3 regions of the Streptomyces sp. AM25 genome follow, and region 2 is predicted to be linked to each of the others. Evidence: riboswitches for the same ligand, from Rfam matches in the RefSeq annotation. Region 2 holds a riboswitch; each other region holds the start of a gene.

Region 1 (5,693 bases), on a different contig from region 2:
GGCTTCCTCGGCCGGCACGCCACCGGGCAGCTGCGCGCCCTCCCGGGCGCGCGGGTGCTCCGCGCGGGCCGGTCGCCCGACGCGGACGTCTTCTGCGACGTGGCCGCCGCCGATACGGGCCGGCTGGCGGCCGTCCTGCGCTCGGTGGCCCCCGACGCGGTCGTCAACTGCGCGGGAGCCGTGGGCGGCAGCGCGGTGGACCTCGCCGCTCTCAACGCGCTCGGCCCCGCCGTCCTGTGCGCGGCCCTGCACGAGGCCGCGCCTCGGGCCCGCCTGGTCCACCTGGGCTCGGCCGCCGAGTACGGACCCGCCGACGGGCAGCGTCCCGCCGCCGAGTCCGGCCCGGCCCGCCCGCTCGGCCTGTACGGCGCGAGCAAACTGGCCGGCACGCTCGCAGTGACCGGATCCGGCCTTGACGCCGTCGTGCTGCGGGTGTTCAACCCCGTGGGACCGGGCCAGCCTCTCGCCTCCCTGCCGGGCCGGCTGGCCGCCGAACTGCGCCGCTCGGGCGGCGACGGCCGGATCCGGACCGGGGACCTCTCCGCACACCGCGACTTCGTCGACGCACGGGACGTCGCGGCTGCCGTCGCCCGCGCCGTCACCGCGACCGGGCCGCTCCCTCCCGTCCTCAACATCGGCAGCGGCACGGCACGCCGCGTCCGCGACGTCGCCGAAGGCCTCGCCCGCGCGGCGGGCTTCCGGGGCACGATCGAGGAGGACGGCGACGGTTCCCCGCGCTCGGCCGCCGTCCCCTGGCAGCAGGCGGACGTCACCGCGGCAGCCCGCTGTCTGGACTGGACACCGCGGTACGCGTTGCCCGAGAGTCTTGCCGACGTGTGGGCCGGCACGGCAGCAGAGGAGAACGTCCGATGACGCAGACGCAGCAGGAGGAACAGCGGCTGCTCGTCCCGCTCTACGCCCACCCGGCCACCCACCCGGAGGCCTGGGCGCAACTGCAGGCGGCGGCCCCGCTGGTGTACGGGGTCGTGCTCAACGCCGCGGACGGCCCCGGCCACCGCCCCGACCCGGCCTTCACCGAGGCCGCCGGGCGGCTGCGCCGCGCCGGGGTGCGGCTGCTGGGCTACACCGACACCGGGTACGGCCGCCGCCGGCCGCGCGCCGTGGCCGCGGACATCCGCCGGCACCGCAGGTGGTACGACGTGGACGGCGTCTTCCTCGACCAAGTCCCCTCCGGGGCCGCGGTGTTGCCGCACTACCGGCGGCTGGTCCTGATCGCCAGGACGATGGGCGCGCGGACCGTCGCGCTCAACCCGGGGACCCATCCGGACCCCGGCTACGCGCGGCTCGCCGACGTCTTGGTCACCTTCGAGGGCAGCTGGGAGGAGTACCGGCGGGCCGGGGTGCCGCCGTGGACGGCGGACCATCCGCCGGGCCGGTTCTGCCACCTCGTCTACGCCGTCCCGGAGGGCTGCGCGGAGCAGGTGGCCCGCACGGCGGAGCGGCGCGGGGCCGGGGTGCACTGCGCGGTGCCGGGCGACGGGGCCAACCCCTGGCAGAGCGCGCCCTTGACGACGGGGGCGGTGCGATGAAGGGGATACGGGCGGGGGCGGCCGTGGCAGGTGTGCTGCTGTTGCTGGCTGTCGGGGGCTGCGCGTCCTCGTCCTCCGACGATGAGGGAGACGGTCCGGACGAGCAGGCGACGGCACCTGCACCTGCACCTTCTGCTCCCGCCTCCGGGGAACGCTGGCAGCCGAAGCCGGGGACGCGCTGGCAGTGGCAGCTGGACGGCAAGGTCGACACGTCGGTGGACGTCCCCGTCTACGACATCGACGGATTCGAGAACTCGGCCGCGACGGTCTCGGTGCTGCATGCGCGCGGCCGGAAGGTGATCTGCTACTTCAACGCCGGCGCGTGGGAGGACTTCCGGCCGGACAGGAACACCTTTCCCAAGGGCGTCCTCGGCGCGAACAACAAGGGCTGGAAGGGCGAGAAGTGGGTGGACATCCGCCGCCTCGACGTCCTGAAGCCGATCATGGCGGCCCGGATCGACATGTGCCGGAAGAAGGGCTTCGACGCCGTGGAGCCGGACCTGACGGAGGGCTTCCGCAACTCGACGGGCTTCAAGCTGACTGCCGACGACCAGTTGGCGTTCAACCGGATGCTGGCGAAGCTCGCGCACGACCGGGGGATGTCCGTGGGGCTGAAGAACGACCTGGAGCAGATCCCGCAGCTGTTGGGTGACTTCGACTTCGCGGTGAACGAGCAGTGCGCGCAGTACGAGGAGTGCGAGCGCCTGACACCCTTTGTGAAGGCGAACAAAGCGGTCTTTCACGTCGAATACGACCTGAAACCGGGGGAGTTCTGCAGCCAAACGACGCGGCTCGGGCTGAGCTCGATGCAGAAGCGGCTGGGTCTGGATGCGTGGCGCAAGCCGTGCTGATGGGGTGCCAGATGCGGGCGTGGTTGCAGTTACAGGGCGGAAGTGAAGAAGTTCACAGAAGCCCCATTCGGCTCTGAATTCGAGCGCGGGGTGGTGCAGGATCGTCCCTCGAACATGAGACCCCGTCACCGAGGCGGGCCACCCGGGCGGACGCCGAGTCCTGCCACCGCACCGGGTGCGGAACCGATTCGACGGACCGGCAGGAGCGGGAGACCCGAGCACGACGGACCACGATGGCGGTGGTCCTTGGGGTGAAGCCACGACCGTGGCCGGGCACCTTCGTCCAGCCCGAACCCGACAGGTCATCTTTCGCAGGCGGCTGACGAAGGGCTTCGGCATGTCTGCAATGCCTTCTGCACTGCCGCGAATACCTGCGCGCATTCCCGTACTTGCCGCCGCCGCGGTGGCGGCAACGGTCCTGCTGCCGGGCATGGTCCCCGGCACCCAGGCCGCCACCCCCGGCGAACAGGCCCTCAGGGTCGCGGCCGCCAAGCAGGGATCGCCCTACCAGTACGGCGCGACCGGCCCGAACCGCTTCGACTGCTCGGGCCTGACGCTCTACTCGTTCAAGCGGATCGGCAAGCGCCTGCCGCGCACCGCGGCCGACCAGTACAACGCGACCCGCCACCTCTCCGCGGGCTCCCGCCAGGCCGGTGACCTGGTGTTCTTCCACTCCGGCAGCAACGTGTACCACGTGGGCATCTACGCCGGGAACAACAAGATCTGGCACGCCCCCAAGCCGGGCACGCGCGTGCGCCTGGAGAAGATCTGGACCGGCAGCGTCTGGTACGGCCGGGTCAGGTGACGGCGCCGTCCAGGTAGACCCACCGCCCGTCCTCACGGACGAACCGGCTCACCTCGTGCAGGACGTCCTGGTGCCCGCGCTCGCTGCAGCGGGCCCGGAACTCGACGGTGCCCTCCTGGTGGAACGGGCTGCCGTCCGTCGTCGCCAGGACGTCCAGCCCGGTCCAGCGCATCTCGGGGTCGAGATCGAGGTGCGCGGGCCGGGTGCTGGAGTGCCAGCTGCGCAGCAGATACGCGGTGTCGCGGACGACGAAGGCGGCGTAGCGCGAGCGCATCAGGCGTTCGGCCGTGGGCGCGGTCTTCTGCCCGCTGTGGAAGGCGCCGCAGCAGTTCTGGTACGTGTCGCCGAGCCCGCAGGGGCAGGGCGAGGCGGGGCCGACGGCCGGCCGGGGACGTGCGCTGGATCTGGACACGTCTTGATTGTGCCGGATGGGAACCCGTTCGGCCGCACGGTGGTCATCGGCTTGCCGGTTTGACATACGCGCAGGTCAGGTTTACTGCGGGGCCCGTCCGGGCGCGGGGCCGGGGCCGTCCGCCGGTTGCGGCCCGGAGGCCCTCCACCAAGGGTGACGGCATGCGCCTGAACCCGTTTCCCTCCACTGCCGCGGCCGCCGTGTGCGGCACGCTCGCCTTGCTGATCGCCGGTCCCGCGCTCGCGTCGGACGCACCGCCCGCCACGCCGGGGCCCGCTGCGGCGGAGTCGCTGGACACGGTGGGCAACCTCGGCGAGACGCTGCTGCTCGCATCCCGGATCGGCACGGAAGCCCGCTCGAAGACCCCGGACACGGCGGCGTTGCAGGAACTGCAGCGGCGGCTGCGGTCGACGTCGGGCCGGCTGCAGAGATCGGTGAAGGCGGCGGACCGCGCGGCGGAGGTGCCGGCACAGCTGAAGAAGCTGGACGACGACGTGACGGCGCTGCTGAGGGCGACGGGGTCGGAGGACACGGCCGGGGTCACGACGGGGGTGACGGCAGTGGTCACCGATGAACGGGCGCTGCTGGGGTCGGTGCCGAAGCTGTTGCCGGCGGCGGCGTGAGGGTCGCCGACTTGATCGGCGACCCCCACGACGTCTCGCGCCCTGTTCAGAACAGGGTGTGCTCCAGGTGGTAGTAGCCCACCTCCGGGGACTTCGGGTCGACGAGCTTGATCTGCGCGTTCGGCGTGGGCGCAGCCAGCGCGAGGTCCTTCGGAGAACGGATGACGAAGCCCTGCGGCCCGGCCACGAGCGTCCACGGCTCCGGCGTGCCCTCCTTGGCCCAGAGGACATCCGTGCCGTCGGCCGTGAGGAAGAGATCGGGCTCGATCTCGAGGTTGATGTTGTACTGCCCGGGCAGCGTCTCGCTGACCCGCTCGATGGTCCAGTGCTGGAGCATCGGCGGGATCAGCATGTTCCGCGCGATGACCGGGAAGCCGTGCTCGCTGGGGTACTGGCCGCGCGTCACGTAGAGGTGCTTGCTCTCAAGTTTGTAGATGCCGGAGGCCACTTGGATCTCGCTCATGGTGCTCGAATCCTCTCTTCCACCGGGATTGGCGGTCCGGGATGGGTAGTCGGTGCTGCCGGTGCGCGTCCCACTGTCCCGGCGCACCCCGGCACTGCACAGATTCGATTAACGTCACGCCGGATGTGGCCCGTTGATGCGGCCACTGTGCCCTTGAGCACGGCGAGGGTGTGAGGCACCTCACGCCCAGGGGTGGTGGGTTGAAGCTCCCCTGGCGAGAACGCGCGGGTACACGGCGTGTCGAGCGGCTGGGGGTGCCGTCTTTACACATCGCCCGGGAATGGCTACGGTGAGCGTGCACGCTCCACTCCTCGCCGCCCACTTCGCGGACGCCCCGCCCGGCCACGTGCTGCCCGGAGACGACCACGCCGGCACCGCGGCCCTCGCGGGCCGGAGCGTCGAGGACAACGCCCTCTACGCGCGCTTCTGCAGCACGTTCGACGAGCGCATCGAGCGCTATCTCGCCCTCACGCCGGAACAGCGGCTCGGGGGAGTGGCCGAGCCGCGCCGCGTCCTCGGTGGGCCGCCTGCCTCCCCGGTGATCGCCGCAATCCTCACCTGACCGCCTGACCTGCATGGTTGACATATCAACCATGCAATTCGTAGCGTCATGGTTGACACGTCAACCCAACGGAAGGTGACACCCGTGAACCGCAAGCACCGCCGCATCGCCCTCGGTCTCGGGGCGACCGCCGCCCTGTCCACCGCGCTGCTGGCGCTCACCCCGGTCATGGCCCAGGCGGACGCCCCGGCGCGCGCAGGCCACACCGCCGCGGTCCGGACCGCCGAGCCGGACTTCGCCGGCGAGACCCTGCGGATCTCCTACGACAACGGCTACAAGTTCGAGCTGCGCTTCGAGGGCGCGGACACCGCCCACTGGAAGGTGCTCGCCGGCCAGGACCCGGCCGAGGGCACGGTGAAGGTCGAGCACCGCGAGGAGTCTCCGGGTGTCTACCGGCTCAAGTGGACCGAGGCCGACGGCACGACCG
Region 2 (5,693 bases):
ACCAGATGGCCGACATGGGCTTCCTGCCGCAGGTCACGCGGCTGCTGGACCAGGTCGACCAGAACGGGCAGCGGATGCTGTTCTCCGCGACCCTCGACCGCAACGTCGACCGCCTCGTGCGCCGCTTCCTGACGGACCCGGTGACGCACTCCGTGGACGCGTCCGTGGGCGCGGTCGTCACGATGGACCACCACCTGCTGCACGTCGCGGACGTGGACGGCAAGCGGGACACGGTTACCCGGATCGCGGCGCGCGAGGGCCGCGTGATCATGTTCGTGGACACCAAGCGCGGCGCGGACCGCCTGGTCAAGCGACTGCTGTCGCAGGGCGTCCGGGCCGCGGCCCTGCACGGCGGCAAGAGCCAGCCGCAGCGGAACCGGGTGCTGGAGCAGTTCCGTACGGAGCAGGTGACGGCCCTGATCGCGACGAACGTCGCGGCGCGCGGCATCCACATCGACGGCCTGGACCTCGTCGTCAACATCGATCCGCCGGTCGACCACAAGGACTACCTCCACCGCGGCGGCCGGACCGCCCGCGCGGGCGAGTCGGGGACGGTGGTGACGCTCGTGCTGCCGGAGCAGCGGCGCGAGATGACGCGGATGATGTCGACGGCGAAGATCACGCCGAACGTGGCCCGGGTCCACGCCGAGGCCCCGGAGCTGGCCCGCATCACGGGCGCACGGGAGCCGAGCGGCGTCCCGGTGGTGATCGCACCCCCGGCGCCGACGCCGGCGCAGAAGTCGACGCCCGCGACCACGTCGCGGCCCCGCCGCCGCCCCCGCCGCAACAACAACGGTGGCAGCGGCCAGAGCCGCCGGCGGCCGACGGCCTGAGGTTCGGGGTGAGGGGCCGGCACCGGCCCCTCACCCACCGCACCGGCGAGCAGCCACCGCGGCGCAGCCCGGCCGAACCGGCCTCGGCCCGTTCACAGCGGCCCCGCGCAGCGGACCCGGCCCCCACTCGGCGCACCCCCGCTCGCCAACCCCCGTGCCCGGCACAAGGCTGGGGCAGGTGACCCGAGGCACGCCACCGGCACCCCCGGCAACCGCCTCACGCGGCGGAACCAGCCGCCTGGCGGCAGTCTCACCCGCCATCCTCATCGTGGGCGGCCTCGTCTTCGACTACCTCACGCCCCCCAACTACACCTCCGCCCCCTTCTTCGCCGCGGCCCCGCTCGTCGCGGCCGCCCTCCTCTCCCGCCGCCTCACGCTCGTCACGGCGGCCGTGGCGATCGCCGCCACCCTCGGCCTGGCCGTGGTCCGCACCACCATCGGCGTCGGCGAGCGGATCACCGAGGTCTTCACCGTCGTGACGGTCTGTGCCCTCGCCCTCGGCATCAACTACGTCGTCCGCCGCAGCGACCGCCGCCTCGCGTCCGCGCGCGGCATCGCGGAGGCGGCCCAGCGCGCCGTCCTCCCCGCGCCCCCGGCCCGCATCGGCGGCCTGCGGGTCGCCGCGCGCTACGTGGCCGCGCAGGCCGACGCCCGGATCGGCGGCGACCTCTACGCGGTGCAGGACACCCCGCACGGCGTCCGCGTGATCGTCGGCGATGTCCGCGGCAAGGGCCTCGGTGCGGTGGAGGCCGTGGCCGTCCTCGTCGGCGCGTTCCGCGAGGCGGCCGAGCAGGAGCGCACGCTCGAGGGGCTCGCGGCGCGTCTGGAGCACGCGTTGCAGAGGGAGGGCGCACGGCGCGCCAACCTCGATCAGAGCGAGGGCTTCACGACCGCCGTCCTGGCCGAAGTGCCGCCCGGCGCCTCGTCCCTCCGCCTGGTCAACCGCGGCCACCCGCCCCCGCTGCTGCTCCACTCCGCGGGCCGCGTCACCGAGGCGCACCGCGGCCCGGCGGCGCTGCCCCTCGGCCTGGGGGACGTCGGCGCGTGGCCGGACCACGTCCAGGAGTGGGAGTTCCTGCCGGGGACGACGCTCCTGCTCTTCACGGACGGCGTGACGGAGGCGCGCGACGCGGACGGCACCTTCTACGACGCCGAGCGGCGCCTGAGCGGCCGCCAGTTCCGCAGCCCGGACGCCCTCCTGGAGGCCCTGACCGAGGACGTTGCGTGCCACACGGGCGGCGAGACTGCGGACGACATGGCCCTGCTGGCGATCCGCCGCGGACATCCGCACCGTGCGTAATCGATCTTGATCTGAGCGGCACGCCCACCACATGGCAAAACCTGCCCAAGAGCCCCGTGAATTCACGCTTTCGGCTTGGAAATCGGCTGCCGCGTCTATTAACGTTCGATAACGCAGCGCGGTCGTCAAACCGCCGCAAGAGGCGGCACCGTGCGCCTTCGCCGAATCCCGCACGTCTGGCTACACCTGCGCGACCAGCAACTTCAGGGAACCGGGGAACCACAACCCTTGGGGTGAATCGGACCGGCAGCAGCCGGCCCGTAGGGGACCTTCCTCCTCCGAACCCGTCAGCTAACCCGGTAGGCGAGCAGGAAGGAAAGGAGTGCGCCCCGGTGGCGTCCAACGGCCTGTTCCCGGACGGAAGTTCGCACGAACAGCATGAGCCGTACGTTTCGTACGAGCGTGCGCAGCCCCTCCCCGCCGACGAGGAATGGAACCCCGGCGAGGTGCCCGGATCGGCCGTGCGCGGCCGGCACCGGGTCGCCAAACAGCGCGGCGGCTCGATGGCCCGCAGCGGCGCCGTTCTCGGCGTGGGTGTCATCGCCGCGGTCGGCGCGGGCGGTATGGCGAGTGCCCAGGACCGTCCGGCGGCGCCGATATCCGTGCCGGACGTACCGGATCTGAAGGAACTGCCGGAGATGGCCGGAAAACTGCTCGGAGTGGTCGAAGAGGAATCCCCGGCCACCGCCGCCCCGAAGACCGAATCCGCTTCCGCATTGGCGCAGAACGCCGCGGACGCCGGGGAGGCGTTGCGCGCCCGTATCCTCCAGCAGGCCGAGAACCAGCAGGATTCCGCCGAGGAGGCCGCCCGCCAGAGCGAGACGAAGGCCGCGGAGGACGCACACCGCAAGGCCGCTGCGGAACGGACGGCGGAGGCGAAGGCCGAAGCGGAGAAAGAGCAGGAGACTCCGCAAGCCGAGGACAAGGCCGAGGACAAGGCCGAGAACAAGACTGAGGACGGGGCCGGGGACAAGAGCGGGGACAAGACCGGGGACAAGACCGGGGACGGATCCGCCTCCGAAACACCGCAGAAGCCTTCGGCCCCCTCGCCCAGCGAGCACGGCTCGTACGTGCTCCCCGTCGGCTCGTACACCCTCACCGCGGGTTTCGGGCAGTCGGGGAACATGTGGTCCGCGAACCACACCGGCGAGGATTTCGCCGCCCCGACGGGCACGCCCGTCAAGGCGGTCGCCGGCGGCACGATCACCTCGGCGGGCTGGTCGGGCGCGTACGGCTACCGCATCGTCCTGACCCTGGACGACGGCACGGAGCTGTGGTTCTGTCACCTGTCGTCGATGGTGGTCACGTCCGGCAAGGTGGCGGCGGGCGACGTCATCGGACGGGTCGGGGCGACCGGGAACGTCACGGGTCCGCACCTGCATCTGGAGGTGCGGCCGGACGGCGGCGGGCCGGTGGATCCGCTGCCGTGGCTGCGGAACAAGGGCCTCCGGCCGTAGCCGTCGGCCGTGGCCGTGCCCTGATCGGTTCGCACATTCGTACGTCCACTCGTGCGCACATTTGCCCGAGAATGTTCTGCTTCAAATAGGGCACTCAGATGGTGTGACGACCGCGAGGACCATCTCCACGTCCGTGCCCGCGCGACTCGACCGACTGCCCTGGTCGCGCTGGCACTGGACGGTTGTCATCGGACTCGGAACGGTCTGGATCCTGGACGGCCTGGAAGTGACGGTCGTCGGGAACATCGCCGGCCGGCTCTCCGAAAAGGGCAGCGGCCTGCCGATCAGCTCCGGCGGGGTCACCGGCATGGCGGCCGCGCTCTATGTGGCGGGGGCGTGTTCGGGGGCGCTCTTCTTCGGACGTCTGACCGATAAATTCGGGCGGAAGAAACTCTTCATGGTGACGCTCGCGGTCTATCTGACCGCGACGGCACTGACCGCGGCCTCGTTCAGCTCCTGGTGGTTCTTCGTCTTCCGCTTCCTCACGGGCTTCGGCATCGGAGGCGAGTACGCGGCCATCAACTCCGCCATCGACGAACTGATCCCGGCCGCCTATCGCGGCCGCGTCGACCTCATCATCAACGGCAGTTTCTGGCTCGGTGCAATAGGCGGCTCGCTGCTGTCGATTCTGATGCTCGACACAGCGATCTTCGCCCGTGGCGTGGGCTGGCGGCTGACCTTCGGGATGGGCGTCGTCCTGGGGCTGGTCATCCTGCTCGTACGGCGCCAGGTCCCGGAAAGTCCGCGCTGGCTGTTCATCCACGGCCGGGGAGAGGAGGCCGAGGAACTGGTCGACGCGATCGAGGCGCGCATCGCGGCCGAGAAGGGCGCGCCACTGCCCCCCGCCACTGGCAGGATCACCATTCGCCAGCGCGGGAGCATCGGCTTCCGCGTCATCGCCCGCACCCTGTTCAAGGACTACACGAGGCGGGCGATTCTCGGGCTCGCGCTCTTCGTCGGCCAGGCCTTCCTCTACAACGCCATCACCTTCGGCTTCGGGGCGATCCTGACCAAGTTCTTCGGCGTCTCCACCTCGCACACCGGCTACTACTTCGCCGTCATAGCCGCGGGCAACTTCCTCGGCCCCCTCTTCCTCGGAAAGCTCTTCGACACGCTCGGCCGCCGCATCATGATCTCCTCGACCTACCTCCTGGCGGGCGTTCTCCTCTTCGTCACGGCGTACCTCTTCAGTACCGGCAGCCTGAACGCGACCACGCTCACGGCCTGCTGGTCGGTGGTGCTGTTCTTCGCCTCCGCGGGCGCGAGCAGCGCCTATCTGACCGTTTCGGAGATCTTCCCGATGGAGACCCGGGCGATGGCGATCGCTTTCTTCTACGCGGTGGGCACGGCGGCGGGCGGCATCAGCGGCCCGCTGCTCTTCTCCCAGCTGACCAGCAGCGGCGTCATCGGTGACACCGTCCTGGCCTTCGACATCGGCGCCACGCTGATGTGCCTGGCCGGGCTGACCGCCGCGCTGCTGGCGGTACGGGCCGAGGGCCGCTCCCTGGAGGACATCGCCGCACCGCTCTCCTCGGTGGCCGCGGACCCTGTTCCGGCGCCGGCCCCGGCGGAATAGCGGGGCGGCAGAGAACAGAGGGGCGGCGGAATAGCAGACGGGCCACGGCAGTTGATCAAGATATGGCTGACAACTTCCGGAAGATCGGCAACCTGTCCGTCCACCCGCTCGCGCTCGGCGGCAATGTCTTCGGCTGGACGGCGGACGAAGCCCAGTCGTTCGCCGTCCTGGACGCCTACGTCGGTGCAGGCGGCAATTTCATCGACACCGCGGATGTGTACTCGGCCTGGGCGCCGGGCAACCAGGGCGGTGAATCCGAGACCATCATCGGCAACTGGCTGGCCGCACACGGCAATCGGGACGACGTCGTCATCGCGACCAAGGTCGGCGGCGGCGTTCCCGACCCGCGCGGCCTGTCCGCCGACGCCATCAAGTCGGGCGTGGAGGACTCCCTGCGCCGCCTGCGCACCGACCACATCGACCTGTACTACACGCACTACGACGACCTGTCGGTGCCGGTGGAGGAGTTCCTCACGGCCCTGGACGCACTGGTGAAGGAGGGCAAGGTCCGTGAGATCGCGGCCTCC
Region 3 (5,693 bases), on a different contig from region 2:
GCCGACCAGGTCCTTGATCTTGGAGATGACCTTCTCCGGGCCGACCGCGAAGGGCAGTTCGGTGACGACCAGGCCCTTGCGGCGGGCGGTCACGTTCTCCACGGCGACCGTCGCGCGCATCTTGAACGTGCCGCGGCCCGTCTCGTACGCGTCGCGGATGCCGCTCAGGCCCACGATCCGGCCGCCGGTGGGCAGGTCCGGACCGGGGATGAACTTCATCAGGGTGTCGAGGTCGGCGCCCGGGTGCTTGATCAGGTGCCGGGCGGCGGCGACCACTTCGCCCAGATTGTGCGGGGGCATGTTCGTCGCCATGCCGACCGCGATCCCGGACGAGCCGTTGACCAGCAGGTTGGGGTAGGCGGCGGGGAGGGCGACGGGCTCCTGCTCGCTGCCGTCGTAGTTCGGCGCGAAATCGACGGTGTCCTCGTCGATCGACTCCGTCATCAGCGACGAGGGCGCCGCCATGCGGGCCTCGGTGTACCGCATGGCCGCGGGCGGGTCGTCGTTGCCCAGCGAACCGAAGTTGCCGTGGCCGTCGACCAGGGGCAGCCGCATCGAGAAGGGCTGCGCCATGCGCACCAGGGCGTCGTAGATCGAGGCGTCGCCGTGCGGGTGGAGCTTGCCCATCACTTCGCCGACGACGCGGGCGCACTTCACGTGGCCCCGCTCGGGGCGCAGGCCCATCTCGTTCATCTGGAAGAGAATGCGGCGCTGGACGGGCTTGAGCCCGTCGCGGGCGTCGGGCAGGGCGCGGGAGTAGATGACGGAGTAGGCGTACTCGAGGAAGGAGCCCTGCATCTCGTCGACGACGTCGATGTCGAGGATGCGCTCCTCGAACTCTTCCGGCGGCGGGGTCTTCGTGCTGCGGCGGGCCATCGCGGCTGCGGCTCCTTCGATCGGTTTGCCGGGGCGGGTGTGCTGACGCCGACCATTGTGGACCGCGCCACCGACAACGCCGACCGCGACCCGTCCGCAGGGAGTGAGCGGTCCGGGAACTTCGCCAGAAGCCGACGCGCTTGCATACAGTGACAGGACTGTTCATCACGCGCGCCGCCGCGAGGCACCGCGGGATTTTCGAGCAATCGAAGGGACGTACATGCCCATGGGTCACACGGCCACGCAACAGGCCGGTTCCGGCGGCCTGAAAGCGACCGAGCACCGCCTGGCCAACGGCCTGCGGGTGGTGCTCTCCGAGGATCATCTGACCCCGGTCGCCGCCGTCTGCCTCTGGTACGACGTCGGCTCGCGCCACGAGGTCAAGGGCCGCACCGGCCTCGCCCACCTCTTCGAGCACCTCATGTTCCAGGGCTCCGCCCAGGTCCAGGGCAACGGCCACTTCGAGCTGGTGCAGAACGCGGGCGGCTCGCTCAACGGCACCACCAGCTTCGAGCGCACCAACTACTTCGAGACCATGCCCGCCCACCAGGTCGAGCTGGCCCTGTGGCTGGAGGCCGACCGGATGGGCTCGCTGCTGACCGCCCTGGACGACGAGTCCATGGAGAACCAGCGCGACGTCGTCAAGAACGAGCGCCGCCAGCGCTACGACAACGTGCCCTACGGCACGGCGTTCGAGAAGCTGACGGCCCTGGCCTACCCCGAGGGCCACCCCTACCACCACACGCCCATCGGCTCCATGGCCGATCTGGACGCCGCCTCCCTGGAGGACGCCCGCGCGTTCTTCCGCACGTACTACGCGCCCGGCAACGCCGTGCTGACGGTCGTCGGCGACATCGACCCGGAGCAGACGCTCGCCTGGATCGAGAAGTACTTCGGCTCCATCCCGTCGCACGACGGCAAGCAGCCCCCGCGCGACGGCGCCCTGCCCGACACCATCGGCGAGGAAGTGCGCCAGGTGGTGGTGGAGGAGGTCCCCGCCCGCGCGCTGATGGCCGCCTACCGGCTGCCGCACGACGGCACGCGCGAGTGCGACGCCGCCGACCTGGCGCTGACCATCCTGGGCGGCGGCGAGTCCTCCCGCCTGCACAACCGCCTGGTGCGGCACGACCGCTCGGCCGTCGCCGCCGGCTTCGGCATCCTGCGGCTGGCCGGTGCGCCCTCGCTCGGCTGGCTGGACGTCAAGGCCTCCGGCGGCGTCGAGGTGCCCGCGATCGAGTCGGCCGTCGACGAGGAGCTCGCCCGCTTCGCCCTGGAGGGGCCGACCCCGGAGGAGATGGAGCGCGCGCAGGCCCAGCTGGAGCGCGAGTGGCTGGACCGGCTGGCCACCGTCAGCGGCCGGGCCGACGAACTGTGCCGTTTCGCCGTGCTGTTCGGCGACCCGCAGCTCGCCCTGACCGCCGTGCAGCGCGTCCTGGAGATCACCCCCGAGGAGGTGCAGGCGGTCGCCAAGGCCCGGCTGCACCCGCAGAACCGCGCCGTGCTCGTCTACGAGCCCACCGGCCAGGCCGGCGGCGAGGCAGACGAGACCGCAGACGCACCCGCAACCGAAAGCGAGACGGACCGGTGAGCGACACCGCAGCCGCGAACGGCACGGACACCGCAGCACCCACGATGGAGTTCCACCCCCGGCCCGCGCCGGGCAAGGCGACCCCCTGGGCCTTCCCCGCCCCCGAGCGCGAGGCGCTGCCCAACGGCCTGACGGTGCTGCGCTGTCACCGCCCGGGCCAGCAGGTCGTCGCCGTCGAGGTGAACCTGGACGCGCCCCTGGACGCCGAGCCCGAGGGCCTCGACGGCGTGGCCACCATCATGGCCCGCGCCTTCTCCGAGGGCACCGACAAGCTCAGTGCCGAGGAGTTCACGGCCGAACTGGAGCGCTGCGGCGCCACGTTGGACTCGCACGCCGACCACCCCGGCGTCCGGCTCTCCCTGGAGGTCCCCGCCTCCCGGCTGGCCAAGGCCCTCGGCCTGCTCGCCGACGCCCTGCGCGCCCCGGCCTTCCCCGACGACGAGGTCGAGCGGCTCGTGGGCAACCGCCTGGACGAGATCCCGCACGAGCTGGCCAACCCCGCCCGCCGGGCCGCCATGGCGCTCTCCGCGGAGCTCTTCCCGGCCGGCTCCCGGATGTCCCGGCCCCGCCAGGGCACCCAGGAGACCGTCGAGCGCATCGACGCCGCCGCCGTGCGCGCCTTCTACGAGGCCCACGTGCGCCCGGCCGCCGCCACCGTCGTGGTCGTCGGCGACTTCACCGGCGTCGACCTCGGCCAGGCCCTCGCCGACACCCTCGGCGCCTGGACGGGCGCCGCCGCCGCGCCCCGGCCCGTGCCGCCGGTCGCGGGGGACGACACCGGCCGCGTGGTGATCGTGGACCGCCCCGGCGCCGTCCAGACCCAGCTGCTCATCGGCCGCACCGGCCCGGACCGGCACGACCGCGTCTGGCCGGCCCAGGTGCTCGGCACCTACTGCCTCGGCGGCACCCTCACCTCCCGCCTGGACCGCGTCCTGCGCGAGGAGAAGGGCTACACCTACGGCGTGCGCGCCTTCGGCCAGGTACTGCGCTCGGGGCCGGACGGGACGGGCGCCGCCATGCTCGCCATCAGCGGCTCGGTGGACACCCCCAACACCGGCCCCGCGCTGGAGGACCTCTGGACGGTGCTGCGCACCCTCGCGGCGGAGGGCCTGACGGAGGCCGAGCGGGACGCGGCCGTGCAGAACCTCGTCGGCGTCGCACCGCTCAAGTTCGAGACGGCGGCCGCCGTCGCGGGCACGCTGGCGGACCAGGTCGAGCAGCACCTGCCGGACGACTTCCAGGCGCGGCTGTACGAACGTCTCGCGGACACCGGCACGGTGGAGGCCACGGCGGCCGTCGTGAGCGCCTTCCCGGCCGACCGTCTGGTGACCGTTCTCGTCGGCGACGCTGCGCAGATCGAGGAGCCGGTCCGGGCGCTGGGCATCGGCGAGGTGACCGTGATCTCCGCCTGACGGTTCGTCAGGAATAGCCGCAGCGAGGGAGGCGTGTGGGCCCGCAGGGACTTACACGCCTCCCTTATGTCCAATTTCAGGCAGAGGTTCCACGGTGACGATGTGGCGTACGTCATAAAACCCTGCTTCTGTTTGCCGTTCGAATCTGACGGCGATTAGCGTCGGGGCGGCAGTCCGTCAGGCCGGAACCGCAACCGCGGCTCCCGGACCGCCATCGCCGAGTCCCCGTACGGCGCGAGCCAGGGGAGCCGGGGAACCACCGTTCCCTTGGGGTGAATCGGGTCCCTCTCGCGAGGGAGCCGTAGGAGACCTTCCTGCTCCGAACCCGTCAGCTAACCCGGTAGGCGAGAAGGAAGGAAAGGAAAAAGCCGCAGCATGGCGTTCACCCGTCCCACCGGGAAGCACCGCCGTCCGAGCCGCGCCGTCCGTTCCGGCGCCAATCTCGCGGGCATAGCCACCCTCACCGCAGGCGGCGTGGTCGCAGGTTTCGCCGCACCGGCGATGGCCGCCGCGGACGAGGCGCACCGCACCGAGGACACGGGCCTCACCCAGGCCATCGTGATGAGCGACGCCATCTCCGGCAACGTCGACGCCCAGGCCCAGACGCAGCGCAGCGCGGCGGACGAGGCCAACGTCCGGCACCAGGCCGAGAAGGACGCCAAGCAGCGCGCCGCCGAGGCCAAGAAGCGCGCCGAGGAGGCCCAGCGCAAGGCCGACGCCGAGCGTGCCGAGAAGGAGCGCGCCGCCCGCGAGGAGGAGCGCAAGCGCCTCAACCTCTTCGTGATCCCGATCGACGGCTCCTACGTCTCCACCGCGTACAAGGCCTCCAGCGGCCTGTGGTCCTCCGGCAGCCACACCGGCGTCGACTTCCATGCGGAGTCCGGCACTTCGGTGCACGCCGTGGGCTCGGGCACCATCGTCGAGGCGGGCTGGGGCGGCGCCTACGGCAACAACATCGTCATCAAGATGAACGACGGCACGTACACCCAGTACGGTCACCTGTCGTCCATCGGCGTCTCCGTCGGCCAGACGGTCTCCGCCGGCGAGCAGATCGGCCTCTCCGGCGCGACCGGCAACGTCACCGGACCGCACCTGCACTTCGAGGCCCGTACGGCCCCGACCTACGGCTCGGACATCGACCCGGTCGCCTACCTGCGCGCCCACGGCGTCAGCCTGTAACGGCCCGCTCCGCAGACTTCAGGGACCCCGGCTCCGGCCGGGGTCCTCTGCGTTGTGTGCAGTCCGGCTGGCCAAAACACATCCATGGCGACGGCGGTGCCATCGGAAACCGGATGCGATTGCCATAGAGTCGCCGGACATGAACGATGACGGCGGAGGGACGCGCGAGGGCGGCCGTGTTTCCACGCATGCGGTCTGCACCGCGATCCGCGACGACATCGTTTCCGGCGTCTTCCCGCCCGGCAGCCGGCTCATCGAGGAACTCCTCGCCCGCCGTTACGGCGTCTCCCGGGTCCCCGTGCGCGAAGCCCTGCGCACGCTGGCCTCCGAAGGCTTCGTGACCACCCGCCGGCACGCGGGGGCGTGCGTGGCCGAGCCGACCGCCCAGGAGGCCGCCGACCTGCTCGAAGTACGGGCCCTGCTGGAGCCGTTGGGCGCCGCGCGGGCCGCACAGCGCCGCACGGAGGCGCATCTGAAGGTGCTGCGCGGCCTCGTGCGCCTCGGCCAGGAGCGGGCGCGCGCCGGGCGCACCGGCGAACTGCGGCCGCTGGCCGACTGGTTCGACGAAACCCTCGCCCAGGCCTCCTGCAGCCCCAGCATCACCACGCTGCTCACCCAGCTGCGCCGCAAGATCGCCT

Evidence for each region. Region 2 has a riboswitch for cyclic di-AMP ahead of ACLHRZ_RS16240 (M23 family metallopeptidase). Riboswitches for the same ligand answer to the same signal wherever they lie in the genome.
Region 1: another riboswitch for cyclic di-AMP. It lies ahead of ACLHRZ_RS27875 (C40 family peptidase); the one in region 2 lies ahead of ACLHRZ_RS16240 (M23 family metallopeptidase).
Region 3: another riboswitch for cyclic di-AMP. It lies ahead of ACLHRZ_RS09395 (M23 family metallopeptidase); the one in region 2 lies ahead of ACLHRZ_RS16240 (M23 family metallopeptidase).

The regions. Positions count from the first base shown of each region.
Region 1 is NZ_JBKIWN010000023.1:40,552-46,244, reverse strand. It holds gene ACLHRZ_RS27890 (NAD-dependent epimerase/dehydratase family protein) at 1-873, shown strand, start outside; gene ACLHRZ_RS27885 (spherulation-specific family 4 protein) at 870-1,550, shown strand; gene ACLHRZ_RS27880 (endo alpha-1,4 polygalactosaminidase) at 1,547-2,401, shown strand; cyclic di-AMP (ydaO/yuaA leader) riboswitch at 2,581-2,734, shown strand; gene ACLHRZ_RS27875 (C40 family peptidase) at 2,739-3,206, shown strand; gene ACLHRZ_RS27870 (YchJ family protein) at 3,199-3,618, opposite strand; gene ACLHRZ_RS27865 (hypothetical protein) at 3,780-4,241, shown strand; gene ACLHRZ_RS27860 (hypothetical protein) at 4,288-4,704, opposite strand; gene ACLHRZ_RS27855 (hypothetical protein) at 5,000-5,266, shown strand; gene ACLHRZ_RS27850 (phenolic acid decarboxylase) at 5,351-5,693, shown strand, end outside.
Region 2 is NZ_JBKIWN010000010.1:243,269-248,961, forward strand. It holds gene ACLHRZ_RS16230 (DEAD/DEAH box helicase) at 1-833, shown strand, start outside; gene ACLHRZ_RS16235 (PP2C family protein-serine/threonine phosphatase) at 1,102-2,133, shown strand; cyclic di-AMP (ydaO/yuaA leader) riboswitch at 2,284-2,453, shown strand; gene ACLHRZ_RS16240 (M23 family metallopeptidase) at 2,466-3,590, shown strand; gene ACLHRZ_RS16245 (MFS transporter) at 3,694-5,166, shown strand; gene ACLHRZ_RS16250 (aldo/keto reductase) at 5,229-5,693, shown strand, end outside.
Region 3 is NZ_JBKIWN010000006.1:99,945-105,637, forward strand. It holds gene ACLHRZ_RS09380 (DNA gyrase/topoisomerase IV subunit A) at 1-876, opposite strand, end outside; gene ACLHRZ_RS09385 (M16 family metallopeptidase) at 1,103-2,464, shown strand; gene ACLHRZ_RS09390 (M16 family metallopeptidase) at 2,509-3,876, shown strand; cyclic di-AMP (ydaO/yuaA leader) riboswitch at 4,082-4,237, shown strand; gene ACLHRZ_RS09395 (M23 family metallopeptidase) at 4,252-5,055, shown strand; gene ACLHRZ_RS09400 (GntR family transcriptional regulator) at 5,195-5,693, shown strand, end outside.